4 regions of the Enterobacter sp. DVT3837 genome follow, and region 1 is predicted to be linked to each of the others. Evidence: predicted binding sites of a transcription regulator. Region 1 holds the regulator's gene; each other region holds the start of a gene.
What was found. The regulator PhoB, encoded in region 1, activates phosphate uptake and scavenging genes when phosphate is short. The targets are predictions, from matches to a motif close to CTGTCATAAAACTGNCNNAT.
Positions count from the first base shown of each region.

Region 2: the regulator PhoB is predicted to act here: its motif matches at 1,088-1,107, upstream of pstS (phosphate ABC transporter substrate-binding protein PstS).
Region 3: the regulator PhoB is predicted to act here: its motif matches at 1,628-1,647, upstream of AC0XWG_RS04225 (esterase-like activity of phytase family protein).
Region 4: the regulator PhoB is predicted to act here: its motif matches at 1,060-1,079, upstream of glpT (glycerol-3-phosphate transporter).

Region 1 covers NZ_JBWDLA010000001.1:452,505-455,717, forward strand. Annotated here, with positions in the region: gene phoR (phosphate regulon sensor histidine kinase PhoR) at 176-1,471, opposite strand; gene phoB (phosphate response regulator transcription factor PhoB) at 1,493-2,182, opposite strand; gene sbcD (exonuclease subunit SbcD) at 2,369-3,213, shown strand, end outside.
Region 2 covers NZ_JBWDLA010000001.1:1,454,029-1,457,241, reverse strand. Annotated here, with positions in the region: gene glmS (glutamine--fructose-6-phosphate transaminase (isomerizing)) at 1-873, shown strand, start outside; gene pstS (phosphate ABC transporter substrate-binding protein PstS) at 1,195-2,235, shown strand; gene pstC (phosphate ABC transporter permease PstC) at 2,317-3,213, shown strand, end outside.
Region 3 covers NZ_JBWDLA010000001.1:868,358-871,570, forward strand. Annotated here, with positions in the region: gene AC0XWG_RS04225 (esterase-like activity of phytase family protein) at 224-1,582, opposite strand; gene AC0XWG_RS04230 (YfaZ family outer membrane protein) at 1,993-2,538, shown strand; gene AC0XWG_RS04235 (NAD-dependent succinate-semialdehyde dehydrogenase) at 2,589-3,213, opposite strand, start outside.
Region 4 covers NZ_JBWDLA010000001.1:2,937,418-2,940,630, forward strand. Annotated here, with positions in the region: gene glpA (anaerobic glycerol-3-phosphate dehydrogenase subunit A) at 1-936, opposite strand, end outside; gene glpT (glycerol-3-phosphate transporter) at 1,192-2,544, shown strand; gene glpQ (glycerophosphodiester phosphodiesterase) at 2,556-3,213, shown strand, end outside.

The DNA of each region.
Region 1 (3,213 bases):
ATGCCACCATGAAAAAACACACCAGCATAATACGCTAATTATCAGAAAAACCCATGGCTAATCATGCGAACAAAAAACAGTCAGCCGTATAAAATTCATTCGCGTTTCGTTTGACTGCAAAGCAAACGGGCCAGCAAACGCTGACCCGTGGAAAGGTAAAATGACACACCCGTTATCAGGCGATCTTTTTGGCAATTAATCGTTCCGGGATCACGAAACTAAAGCGGGTTCCCTTACCCAGGGTACTCTGAATATCGAGGCGGCTTTCATGGTGATTGACGGCATGTTTTACAATCGCCAGCCCCAGACCGCTTCCCCCTGTCTGTCGCGATCGCGCCTTATCCACGCGATAGAAACGTTCGGTCAGACGCGGGATGTGCTCCGGAGCAATCCCCGGACCATTATCCTCGACGCTAAATTCAGCGCCCGTAGGGGTATGTTGCCAGCGCACCACGATCTCCGTCCCTTCCGGCGTATGATTCACCGCGTTATACACCAGGTTGGAAATGGCGCTGCGCAACTCATCTTCACTGCCCAGAACCTTCAGCGTATTGTCGACCTCAAAAGTCAGGTGGTGCTTTTTATGGCTTAGCGTCTGTGCTTCACGCTCCACCACCCGCAGCATCATGGGGACATCAATGGTGTCATTCAGCGCAAGCGTTGGCGCCGCTTCAATCTTTGAGAGCGTCAACAGCTGTTTCACCAGACCTTCCATACGGTGCGTTTGCTCGCGCATGGTGTGCAGCGCTTTTTCACGTGGCGCACCTTCAAGCGTTTGCTCCTGCATCATCTCCAGGTACCCCTGCAGTACGGTCAACGGGGTGCGTAATTCGTGGCTCACGTTCGCGAAGAAGTTGCGTCGCGCGCCTTCCAGCTGGTGCATCTGGGTGACATCGCGCGCCACCATCAGCCACTGCCGATCGCTGTAGGGCATCACGCGGATTTCCAGATGGCGACCATTATTGAGTTTCAGATTATGCGGACCGGTAAAATCACGCTTTTTTAGATACTGCGCAAACTCAGGATAACGCAGAAGGTTGAGGATATTCTGGCCATTATCATCCGGCCAGCGCAACCCCAGCAACTGTTGCGCAAGACCATTACACCAGAAGATTGTCCCTTCTTCGGTCGTCAGAATGACCGCATCCGGTAGCGACTCCGCCCCGCTGCGAAAACGCTTGATCAGGCTTCCCAGTTCGCGGCGGCGCTTTTTATTACGCATCTGCATCTGATGCAAACCGTAAAGCAGCGGTTCCCAACTGCCGCTTCCCGGCGGCGGTGTCATACTTCGGTCAACCCATAGCCACCAGGAGAGGCGTAACAGGTTCCAGAAATGCCAGATCAGCAGCCCGGTGACCGAGGCCAGCAGAAACCACGGCAGATGTCCAAGAAAGGCCCCCAGAATGAAGGCCGGAATACAACATAAGATCAGTTCAAAGACGAGCCTTTTCCATGACAGACGTTCCAGCACGCGTCACACTCCTGTCATTGTTCAGAAACGGGTAGAAAAACGATAACCCGTGCCGCGGACCGTCTGCACCATGCGATCGTGGCCGCTCAGTTCCAGCGCTTTTCGCAGGCGGCGGATATGGACGTCAACCGTCCGGTCTTCGACATACACGTTAGTTCCCCAGACGTTATTCAGCAACTGTTCGCGGCTGTAAACGCGTTCCGGGTGAGTCATAAAGAAGTGCAGAAGTTTAAATTCGGTAGGCCCCATGTCGAGTGGGTTTTCGCCCGTCATGACGCGGTGTGAGGTCGGGTCAAGGCTCAGCCCCTGCATCTCAATCACCTCTTCCACTGCCATCGGTGAAATGCGGCGCATTACGGCTTTGATACGAGCAACCAGCTCTTTCGGGGAGAACGGCTTGGTAATGTAATCATCGGCACCCGTTTCAAGCCCACGCACGCGATCCTCTTCTTCACCACGTGCCGTCAGCATGACAACGGGGATATCGCGGGTCATCGCTTCACGTTTAATGTGTTTGATAAACTGCAGTCCAGAGCCGCCAGGCAACATCCAGTCGAGCAGAATCAGATCGGGCCAGGGCTCATTCAACTGGTTCACCGCGCTGTCATAATCTTCCGCTTCAACCGGCTGGAAGCCATTTTGTTCGAGCACGAAGCACACCATTTCACGAATTGGAGCTTCATCTTCTACGACCAGAATACGTCTCGCCATACTTTGCCCTGTCTTATCTTATTTAAGTTACAAGTTTGTAATGCGGCGTCATTATGCGTCAGATTTATGACAGATTTATGAAAAACCTTACCACTATAAATGGCAAACTGTTGTTTTATTACAGCGGTTATTTTCTGCCCCTGAATGTTTATAATCGCCAACATCTTTTTTCGCCACGGATCTCCTATGCGCATACTTCACACTTCGGACTGGCATCTGGGTCAAAACTTTTACAGCAAAAGCAGGGCAGCTGAGCATGAAGCGTTCCTGAACTGGCTGCTGGATACGGCTCGATCGCGCGAAGTGGATGCGATTATTGTCGCGGGTGACATTTTCGACACCGGCTCGCCGCCAAGCTATGCGCGTGAGCTGTACAACCGCTTCGTGGTAAATCTGCAGCAAACAGGCTGCCATCTGGTGATTGTCGCCGGTAATCACGACTCCGTCGCCACGCTGAATGAATCCCGCGACATCCTGGCCTTCCTGAACACTACCGTGGTGGCCAGTGCCGGGCATGCGCCGCAGATCCTGAAAAAACGTGACGGTACACCGGGGGCGGTGCTGTGCCCGGTTCCCTTCCTGCGCCCACGCGATATCGTGCAGAGCCAGGCCGGGATGTCCGGCGGAGAAAAACAGCAGCATCTGTTGCAGAGCATCACTGACTATTATCACCAACAATATACCGATGCCTGTACCTTGCGCGGCGAACAGCTTATTCCGGTGATTGCAACCGGGCATCTCACCACCGTCGGAGCCAGTAAAAGTGACGCCGTACGTGACATCTATATTGGTACGCTGGATGCGTTCCCGGCGCAAAATTTCCCGCCTGCCGACTACATTGCGCTTGGGCATATTCACCGCGCACAGATCATTGGTGGCTGCGAACACATTCGCTATTGTGGCTCGCCCATTTCGCTGAGTTTTGATGAGACAGGTAAAGCCAAATCTGTGCATCTGGTGAGTTTTAACGGAGGTAAACTCAGCGCCGTCGAAACGCTGGAAGTCCCTGTTACCCAGCCGCTGGCGGTGCT
Region 2 (3,213 bases), 1.0 Mb from region 1:
GGCGTGCCGTGTGATGTGGAAATCGCGTCTGAATTCCGCTACCGCAAATCCGCTGTACGTCGTAACAGCCTGATGATCACCCTTTCTCAGTCTGGTGAAACGGCGGATACGCTGGCGGCGCTGCGTTTGTCTAAAGAGCTGGGCTACCTTGGCTCTCTGGCCATCTGTAACGTCCCTGGCTCATCGCTGGTGCGTGAATCCGATCTGGCGCTGATGACCAAAGCGGGTACCGAAATTGGCGTGGCTTCCACTAAAGCGTTTACCACTCAGCTGACCGTTCTGTTGATGCTGGTGGCGAAACTGGCACGTCTGAAAGGCGAGGATGCCTCTGTTGAGCATGACATCGTTCATGGCCTGCAGGCACTGCCGAGCCGTATTGAGCAGATGCTGTCCCAGGACAAACGCATTGAAGCACTGGCAGAAGATTTCTCCGACAAGCATCACGCCCTGTTCCTGGGTCGTGGCGATCAGTATCCGATTGCGCTGGAAGGCGCGCTGAAGCTGAAAGAGATCTCCTACATTCACGCGGAAGCCTATGCGGCAGGCGAGCTGAAACACGGCCCACTGGCGCTGATTGACGCCGATATGCCGGTCATCGTTGTGGCTCCTAACAACGAACTGCTGGAAAAACTGAAATCTAACATTGAAGAAGTGCGCGCCCGCGGTGGTGTTCTGTACGTCTTCGCCGACAAAGATGCCGGTTTTGTCAGCAATGACAACATGCACATCATCGAGATGCCGCATGTGGAAGAGGTGATTGCACCGATCTTCTACACCGTTCCGCTGCAGTTGCTGGCTTATCACGTTGCGCTGATCAAAGGCACCGACGTTGACCAGCCGCGTAACCTGGCGAAGTCTGTCACCGTAGAATAATCCCTTCAGGCTCCACCTTCGGGTGGAGCTTTTCTATCCCGCCTGGCTTGTTTTTAATCAACTCTTTTGCGTTTTTATTTATGACAATCTGTCATCTTCAGCTACTTTTTTCAGTGTCACATAAAGAAAATATTTCTGAAAACGTCTTGTCATAAAAGTGGCTAACACGATGAAAATTAAGCTTTCTTCTGCTGGTTTTTAAGTGAAATTTCCATTGTCATAAAACTGTCATAATTAGTACATTTATCTGTCACCTGTTTGTCCTATTTTGCTCATCGTAGCCACTAAACAACGATTTACGAAAATCTTGCAGGAGACATTATGAAAGTTATGCGTACCACTGTCGCAACTGTTGTCGCCGCGACCTTATCTCTGAGCGCGTTCTCTGTATTTGCAGAAGCAAGCCTGACTGGCGCTGGTGCAACCTTCCCTGCGCCGGTGTATGCCAAATGGGCGGATACCTACCAGAAAGAAACCGGTAACAAGGTTAACTATCAGGGTATCGGCTCCTCCGGTGGCGTTAAACAAATTACCGCTAATACCGTTGATTTCGGTGCATCAGACGCTCCGCTGTCTGATGACAAACTGGCACAGGAAGGTCTGTTCCAGTTCCCGACCGTGATCGGCGGTGTGGTTCTGGCCATCAACCTGCCGGGCGTGAAGTCTGGTGAACTGGTGCTGGACGGCAAAACCCTGGGTGACATCTACCTGGGTAAAATCAAAAAATGGGATGACGAGGCGATTGCCAAACTCAACCCAGGCCTGAAACTGCCTTCTCAGAACATCGCTGTGGTTCGCCGCGCTGATGGTTCTGGTACCTCTTTCGTGTTCACCAGCTATCTGGCGAAAGTGAACGAAGAGTGGAAATCTAAAGTCGGTTCTGGCTCTACCGTTAACTGGCCAACTGGTTTGGGTGGTAAAGGCAACGACGGCATCGCCGCTTTCGTACAGCGTCTGCCGGGCTCTATCGGTTACGTAGAATACGCCTACGCTAAACAGAACAACCTGTCCTACACCAAACTGGTTTCTGCTGATGGTAAACCTGTCAGCCCGACCGAAGAGAACTTTGCCAACGCGGCAAAAGGCGCTGACTGGAGCAAATCTTTCGCTCAGGATCTGACTAACCAGAAAGGCGAAGGTGCATGGCCAATCACCTCTACCACCTTCATCCTGGTTCACAAAGAGCAGAAGAAACCTGAGCAGGGCGCCGAAGTGCTGAAGTTCTTCGACTGGGCGTACAAAAACGGCGGCAAACAGGCTAATGCCCTGGATTACGCTACCCTGCCAGAAAACGTGGTTGAGCAAATTCGCGCTGCGTGGAAAACCAACGTGAAAGATAGCAGCGGTAAGGCATTGTATTAATTTAGCATTCTGACGAAAATGGCGGGTGGCGCTTGCGCTTACCCGCCGATTTCGTAAACGCGTTTAACAGAAGAGTGATTTATGGCTGCAACCAAGCCTGCATTTAACCCTCCGGGTAAAAAAGGTGACATGATTTTCAGCGCGCTGGTTAAACTGGCTGCGCTGATTGTGCTATTGCTGCTGGGCGGCATTATTGTGTCTCTGATTTTCTCCTCCTGGCCGAGCATCCAGAAATTCGGTTTCTCCTTCCTGTGGACAAAAGAGTGGGACGCGCCGAACGATATCTACGGTGCGCTGGTGCCGATTTACGGCACGCTGGTGACCTCGTTCATCGCCTTGCTGATTGCGGTTCCCGTCAGTTTTGGTATTGCTCTGTTCCTGACGGAACTGGCACCGGGTTGGCTGCGTCGCCCACTGGGTATTGCCATCGAGCTGCTGGCGGCCATTCCGAGTATCGTTTACGGCATGTGGGGCCTGTTTATCTTTGCGCCGCTGTTCGCAACGTACTTCCAGGAACCCGTGGGTAATGTACTTTCCGCCATCCCGTTTGTGGGTGCCCTGTTCTCTGGCCCGGCTTTCGGTATCGGTATTCTGGCTGCAGGTGTGATCCTCGCCATTATGATTATTCCGTACATTGCGGCGGTCATGCGCGATGTCTTCGAACAAACGCCGGTGATGATGAAAGAGTCGGCCTACGGTATCGGCTGTACCACCTGGGAAGTTATCTGGCGCATTGTCCTTCCGTTCACCAAAAATGGGGTGATTGGCGGCGTGATGCTGGGTCTGGGACGTGCGCTGGGTGAGACCATGGCGGTGACCTTTATCATCGGTAACACCTACCAGCTCGACAGCGCATCACTCTTCATGCCGGGTAACAGTATTACCTCTGCACTGGCGAATGAATTTGCTGAGGCGGAATCCGGTCTGCACGTCGCGGCGTTGATGGAGCTGGGTCTGATTCTGTTCGTGATCACCTTC
Region 3 (3,213 bases), 420 kb from region 1:
AAGCTGAGGGTACCGCGAAGCGGCGATTTACCGCCGGGAGCCCGGGTTGCCAGGGCGGCGGCGATTGAGCCGCCCTGGCACGTTCACAGGTCATGCTGTTATAGAGTAGCAATGAACATAAAGTGAACGGAATGACCACCAGAGTCGTATGTTCCCCCTCACCCCAGCCCTCTCCCTCAAGGGAGAGGGGGCCGTCTGTGCAGGCATTATTTTGTGGGGATACTTATTTCACCGCCTCCGGCAGCGTCACAATCCACAGCTCGCTGTCTGAGTCCGGCTTCTTCAGCGGCTTCACGCTGAGCGTGGTTTCCACCGGTTTATCATCCAGCGTCAGCTTACCTTCTGCGTTCACCCGATAATCCTTGAGCTTCTTGCCCTCGACCGGGTTTTGCATCGCCACCTTTACGCCAAAGTCGTTATCGTTCGCCACTGCCAGCGTTTTGCTGTCGATCAGCGCCAGCCCTTCGGCCTTCTCCTGCTGCCAGCCGAGGGCGCGTAAATCAACGACCTGCGTTTTCACCGCAAGGGTTATGCCGCGCTGCGCCAGGGTCTTCTCATCATCAAACTCCGGGTACTCGCCCGGCTTGTCAAAGGCGGAAAGGTCGCTCGCCTTGCTGAGATCCACCTTGTAGATCAGGTTACGCATCCCGTCGTTTTTATCGCTTCCCTGCTCAATCAGCAGGATGTGCTGGTCATCGAGCGCCACAATGTCGCCAATTTTGGCATCACTGTTTTTACTGTAGGCGGAGCTATCGATGGGATAGCCGTACATCGCGGTTTTCCCGGTCGCCGGGTCGAAGCTGACGAGACGCGTAAACAGCGCCTGTTTTTTACTTTTACCGTCGATATCCAGCGTGCTTTGCACAGCGGCAATAATGCGTCCGTCAGGCATGCGGGTCAGGCCTTCAAAGCCCCGGTTCGGTTGACGCCATTTGATAATGTTTGGAAGACCGCCCGCGATGGATTTTTCCCCTTCCGCCGCCTGCGGCCCATGAATAGCCAGGATTTTCCCACTACTGTCGACGTTTATCAGGAACGGACCATACTCGTCGCACAGCCAGTATCCGCCTTTGCCGTCCGGCGTGATGCCTTCCGTGTCCAGCCCGCGGTTGTCACCCTTCAGCGTCTTTAACGTGTCGCTGAATGCCACTTCATTGGTGGAGCCAATCACGCCGCTTTGCAGCGGTAGCCCGTTAATCTCGCCTTTATCGTCATGCAGCGGACGGGCGTCCGTTGCTTCTGCTTTGCCGTTCTCGACGCGGATGGTCATCAGCAGCGGCGCGAAATCCGGCGTAACAAAAATTTTGGCTTCGTTTTTACCCATTTTTGGCGCGTCCGCATTCGGACCACGATCGGTAACCGTCACGAAGGTCAGCGCATCGCCCTGCTTGCCGGTGAACAACAGGCCAGAACCGATTCCGACAGGAAGTCCATGCGGGAAAGCATCCGCAAACGCCCCGCTGTAGCTCACGTGGGAGCCTTCGGGAAAGCTAACGACATAGTGTTCAGCCGTGGGCTGCGCCGCCAGGCCAGAGAAAGAGAGCGCACAACCGATAAGTACAGGAATAATTTTTCTTTTCATATTGTTAGCATCCATAGAGTGAAGCCAACACCGTAAAGAATCAACGTGTCAGAAAAATGACATTGCGAGGAAACAGGGCCGAGCAGTTGAACGTATAATCAGCGCCAGAAATGTAATTTTTTGTGGTTTTGTATGACACCTGAAACATTTCTGGAAATTATTAGAAATGCCATTAATGCATTCCGAATGATTATCCCCGCCTCGTTCAGTTTATGTTTAGTCAAAAAATTAAACTGTTCTTAAACAGCAGAAAATCACGCGTTGACACCCCTAAAACAAAACACTTTCATAACAACTTGAGCAATAAAATTAACATTTACAGTATAAAAAGTTGATCCTAACCACATTTGCAGTCATAAACATCGCTTGTTAAGGTGCCGTAAGATTAATTTGATGACGAGGCATAAAACATGAAAAAACTGAATATCCTTCTTCTTTCTGCTCTGACCGCTATCTCGGGTTCCGCACTGGCGATGGGTGGCAGCATTGAGCAGGGTAAAAACTTTACCAACCTCAATCTGGAAATGGGTAAATCCTCGTCTGGCCTGTATGCCGAAAGCAACTGGCTTAAAAACACTGACGACGGCACCCAGACAGGTGGAGTGGGTGCAGGTTACAACCTGGAAGTCGGCCCGGTCATGCTGAATGCGGGCGCGAAGGCGATCTACCTTGGCCCGAAAAAAGGCGATAACGGCGTGGCGTTCCCGATTGGTGGCGGCGTTAACGTTGCCCTGACCGACAGCATTCACGTATTTGGTGAAGGTTATGTCGCTCCAGAAGGTCTGAACAACAGCGTGAAAAACTACGTTGAAGCCAATGGTGGCGTAAGCTGGACGCCAATTACGCCAGTGACCCTGAAAGTGGGTTACCGTCACGTGAGCGTAGATGGCAAAGACGGCCGTCCTGGCCATACGCTGATTGACGGCGCCTATGTGGGCGGCGGCGTGAGCTTCTAAGGCTCCGCACAGATAAAAAACCTGCCGTCTGGCAGGTTTTTTATTACCTCTTACTTACGCACTACTACCAGCTTCTGGTTCACAAACTCTTTGATCCCCAGATCCGACAGCTCGCGTCCGTAGCCGGAGCGCTTCACGCCGCCAAACGGCAGCTCTGGCGCGGTATCGGTGAGCCAGTTGATATACACCATCCCTGTTTCAATCCCCGACGCCATTTTCTTCGCGCGCTCGATATTCTGACTGAATACCGCCCCGCCCAGGCCGTAGTGGGAGTCGTTGGCCAACGCAACCGCCTCGTCATCGTTTTTCACCACGAACATCTGCGCCACCGGGCCGAAGAACTCTTCGAAATACGCCGGATTGTCGCGCGAGATAGTCGTCAGGATCGTCGGCTCGAAGAAACTCCCGTCTCGCGGCACCGGTTTGCCGCCATAGTGCAGCGTCGCACCGTTTTTCACCGCTTCGTTAACCTGTCTGGTCAGCGTTTCCAGGGCATCTTTAGACGACAGCGGCCCCAGCGTGGTGCTTTTGTCCAGCGGATCGCCAATCTTCACCTGCTTAAACGCCTCGGTGAATTTGCTGAGGAAGGCATCTGCAATTTTCTCGTGCAGGATAAAACGCTTCGCCGCGGTGCAGACCTGCCCGGCGTTGTTGAGTCGCGCATTCACGCCAATC
Region 4 (3,213 bases), 2.5 Mb from region 1:
CGCGTAGGCGCGCAGGATCCGGGTCTGCGCCATCACCGGGGCCAGTTTTTCCCCTTCACGCAGCAGAATATCCACTTCTTCAGCAGTGACGCGGTTGTAATCAATCTCGCTATAGTCCACGTGGGTTGAGGTGGTACCGATTAATGAAATGGTATCGCCCGGAACCAGAATATCGGCATCAGACGGTTTACGGCAGCGGTTAATCACATGGTTATTGATGCGATGGTCGAGGATCAGCAGCGAGCCTTTTGCCGGAAACATGCGAACGGACAAGTCGGCATACTCCGCAATCCGCTGCCCCCAGATCCCCGCCGCATTGACGACCACGGAAGCATACAGTTCGCTGTGTTCGTTATATTGCGTATTAAAAAGCCGCACGCCACGGACGCGGTGACCTTCCCGGATAAGCCCGGTCACTTCATGCCCGGTCAGGATGTGCGCGCCATGTTCGCGGGCATCAAGCATGTTGGCGGCCGTCAGGCGGAAAGGATCAACCGTACCGTCTGGCACTTTTACCGCCCCTGTCAGGATCGGGTTGACGGAGGGCTCAATGCGCCGCGACAGGGCCGGGTCAATGGCCTCGGCCTGAATCCCCGCCGCGCGACAGGCAGTAATAAAGGTAGCCTGAAAGGCGAGATCGTCTTCGGGAAGCGTGATAAACAAGCCGTCTGTAGGTTCAATGCAGTGGCGAGCAATCCGCCGCAGGATCTGGTTTTCGGCAATACATTCACGAGCCGATTCGCCATCGGTAACGGCGTAGCGGGCACCGCTGTGAAGCAGGCCATGATTGCGCCCGGTGGCACCTGTCGCAATATCATGGCGCTCCAGAAGCGTGACGCTCAACCCCCTGAGTGCGCAATCACGTGCGATGCCGGCACCGGTCGCACCGCCGCCAATGATAATCACATCGCTGTAGCGTGGATCGTGAATTGTCATTGTCATCCCTCTGTGTTCGTTTTTTACCATTTAGCCACATGAAAACTATGGTTTGTTTGATTTCGAACACAAACGAGCGAAATTCGAAAGTGAAACGTGATTTCATGCGCTTTTTTGCGCATTCTGTCATATTTCTGTAACAATCTGTGCGTTGATTCACAGTAACAATCACCGTGATTTCTTAACATCGCCGCCTCTCTGGAGTATGGGGCAGTAAAACCCCAGTAAATTCAATACCTGGCCACGGAGGCTGTCATGCTCAGTATCTTCAAACCCGCGCCGCATCGTGCGCGTCTGCCTGAGGCAGAAATTGATCCGCTATACCGTCGTCTGCGTTGGCAAATTTTCCTGGGGATTTTCTTCGGGTACGCGGCGTACTACCTGGTGCGTAAAAACTTCGCGCTCGCCATGCCTTATCTGGTGGAGCAGGGCTTTTCGCGGGGGGATTTAGGGTTCGCGCTGTCGGGAATTTCGATTGCCTACGGTTTTTCCAAATTCATCATGGGTTCCGTGTCGGATCGCTCGAACCCGCGTGTGTTTCTGCCAGCCGGTCTGATCCTGGCGGCAGCGGTGATGTTGTTTATGGGCTTTGTGCCGTGGGCAACCTCCAGTATTGCCATCATGTTCGTGCTGCTGTTCCTCTGCGGCTGGTTCCAGGGAATGGGATGGCCACCATGCGGACGCACCATGGTGCACTGGTGGTCGCAGAAGGAACGTGGCGGCATCGTGTCGGTATGGAACTGTGCGCATAACGTGGGAGGCGGTATTCCACCGCTGCTGTTCCTGTTGGGGATGGCCTGGTTCAACGACTGGCACGCGGCGCTCTATATGCCTGCTTTTGGTGCTATCGTCGTGGCGATTATCGCTTTCGCGCTGATGCGCGACACGCCTCAGTCCTGCGGTTTGCCTCCGATCGAAGAGTACAAAAACGACTATCCGGATGATTACAGCAAGGAGCACGAAGAAGAGCTGACTGCAAAACAGATCTTCATGAAGTACGTCCTGCCGAACAAGCTGCTGTGGTACATCGCGGTGGCGAACGTGTTCGTTTACCTGCTGCGCTATGGCATCCTCGACTGGTCGCCAACCTACCTGAAAGAGGTGAAGCACTTCGCGCTGGATAAATCCTCCTGGGCCTACTTCCTGTACGAATATGCCGGGATCCCAGGCACGCTGCTTTGCGGCTGGATGTCGGACAAAGTGTTTAAAGGTAACCGCGGTGCGACAGGCGTGTTCTTTATGACCCTGGTGACCATCGCCACCGTGGTGTACTGGCTCAACCCGCCGGGCAACCCATCAGTAGATATGGCCTGCATGATCGTCATCGGCTTCCTGATTTACGGTCCGGTGATGCTGATCGGTCTGCACGCGCTGGAGCTGGCGCCGAAAAAAGCGGCGGGCACGGCGGCAGGCTTTACCGGCCTGTTTGGCTACCTCGGCGGGTCGGTCGCGGCAAGCGCCATTGTGGGCTATACCGTTGACTTCTTCGGCTGGGACGGCGGCTTTATGGTGATGATTGGCGGTAGCGTGCTGGCGGTTCTGCTGCTGATTGTTGTGATGATCGGCGAAAAACGTCACCACGCTGAAGTGCTGGCGCGTCGTCAATAAGGAGCATTGCGATGAAATTAACTCAGTTAGCTACCAGTCTGCTGCTGGCAGGCCTGATGACAGGCTCTGCGCTGGCGGCAGATAAAATCGTTATTGCCCACCGCGGCGCAAGCGGCTATCTGCCGGAGCATACGCTCCCGGCAAAAGCGATGGCCTATGCGCAGGGCGCGGATTACCTGGAGCAGGATCTGGTGATGACGAAGGACGACCAGCTGGTCGTCCTGCATGACCACTATCTTGACCGCGTGACGGACGTGGCGGAGCGTTTCCCGGACCGCGCCCGCAAAGATGGCCGTTTCTACGCCATCGACTTCACGCTGGCGGAAATTCGCTCGCTGAAGTTTACCGAAGGCTTTGAGATCGAAAACGGCAAGAAGGTGCAGGTCTATCCGGGACGCTTCCCGATGGGCAAATCTGACTTCCGGATCCATACCTTCCAGGAAGAGATTGAGTTTGTTCAGGGGCTGAACCACTCAACCGGTAAAAATATCGGTATCTACCCGGAAATCAAAGCGCCGTGGTTCCACCACCAGGAAGGGAAAGACATTGCGGCCAAAACGCTGGACGTACTCAAGCAGTACGGATACACCAGCAAGAAGGACAAGGTGTATCTGCAGTGTTTTGACGCCGCTGAGTTGAAGCGCATCAAAACCGAGCTGGAGCCGAAGA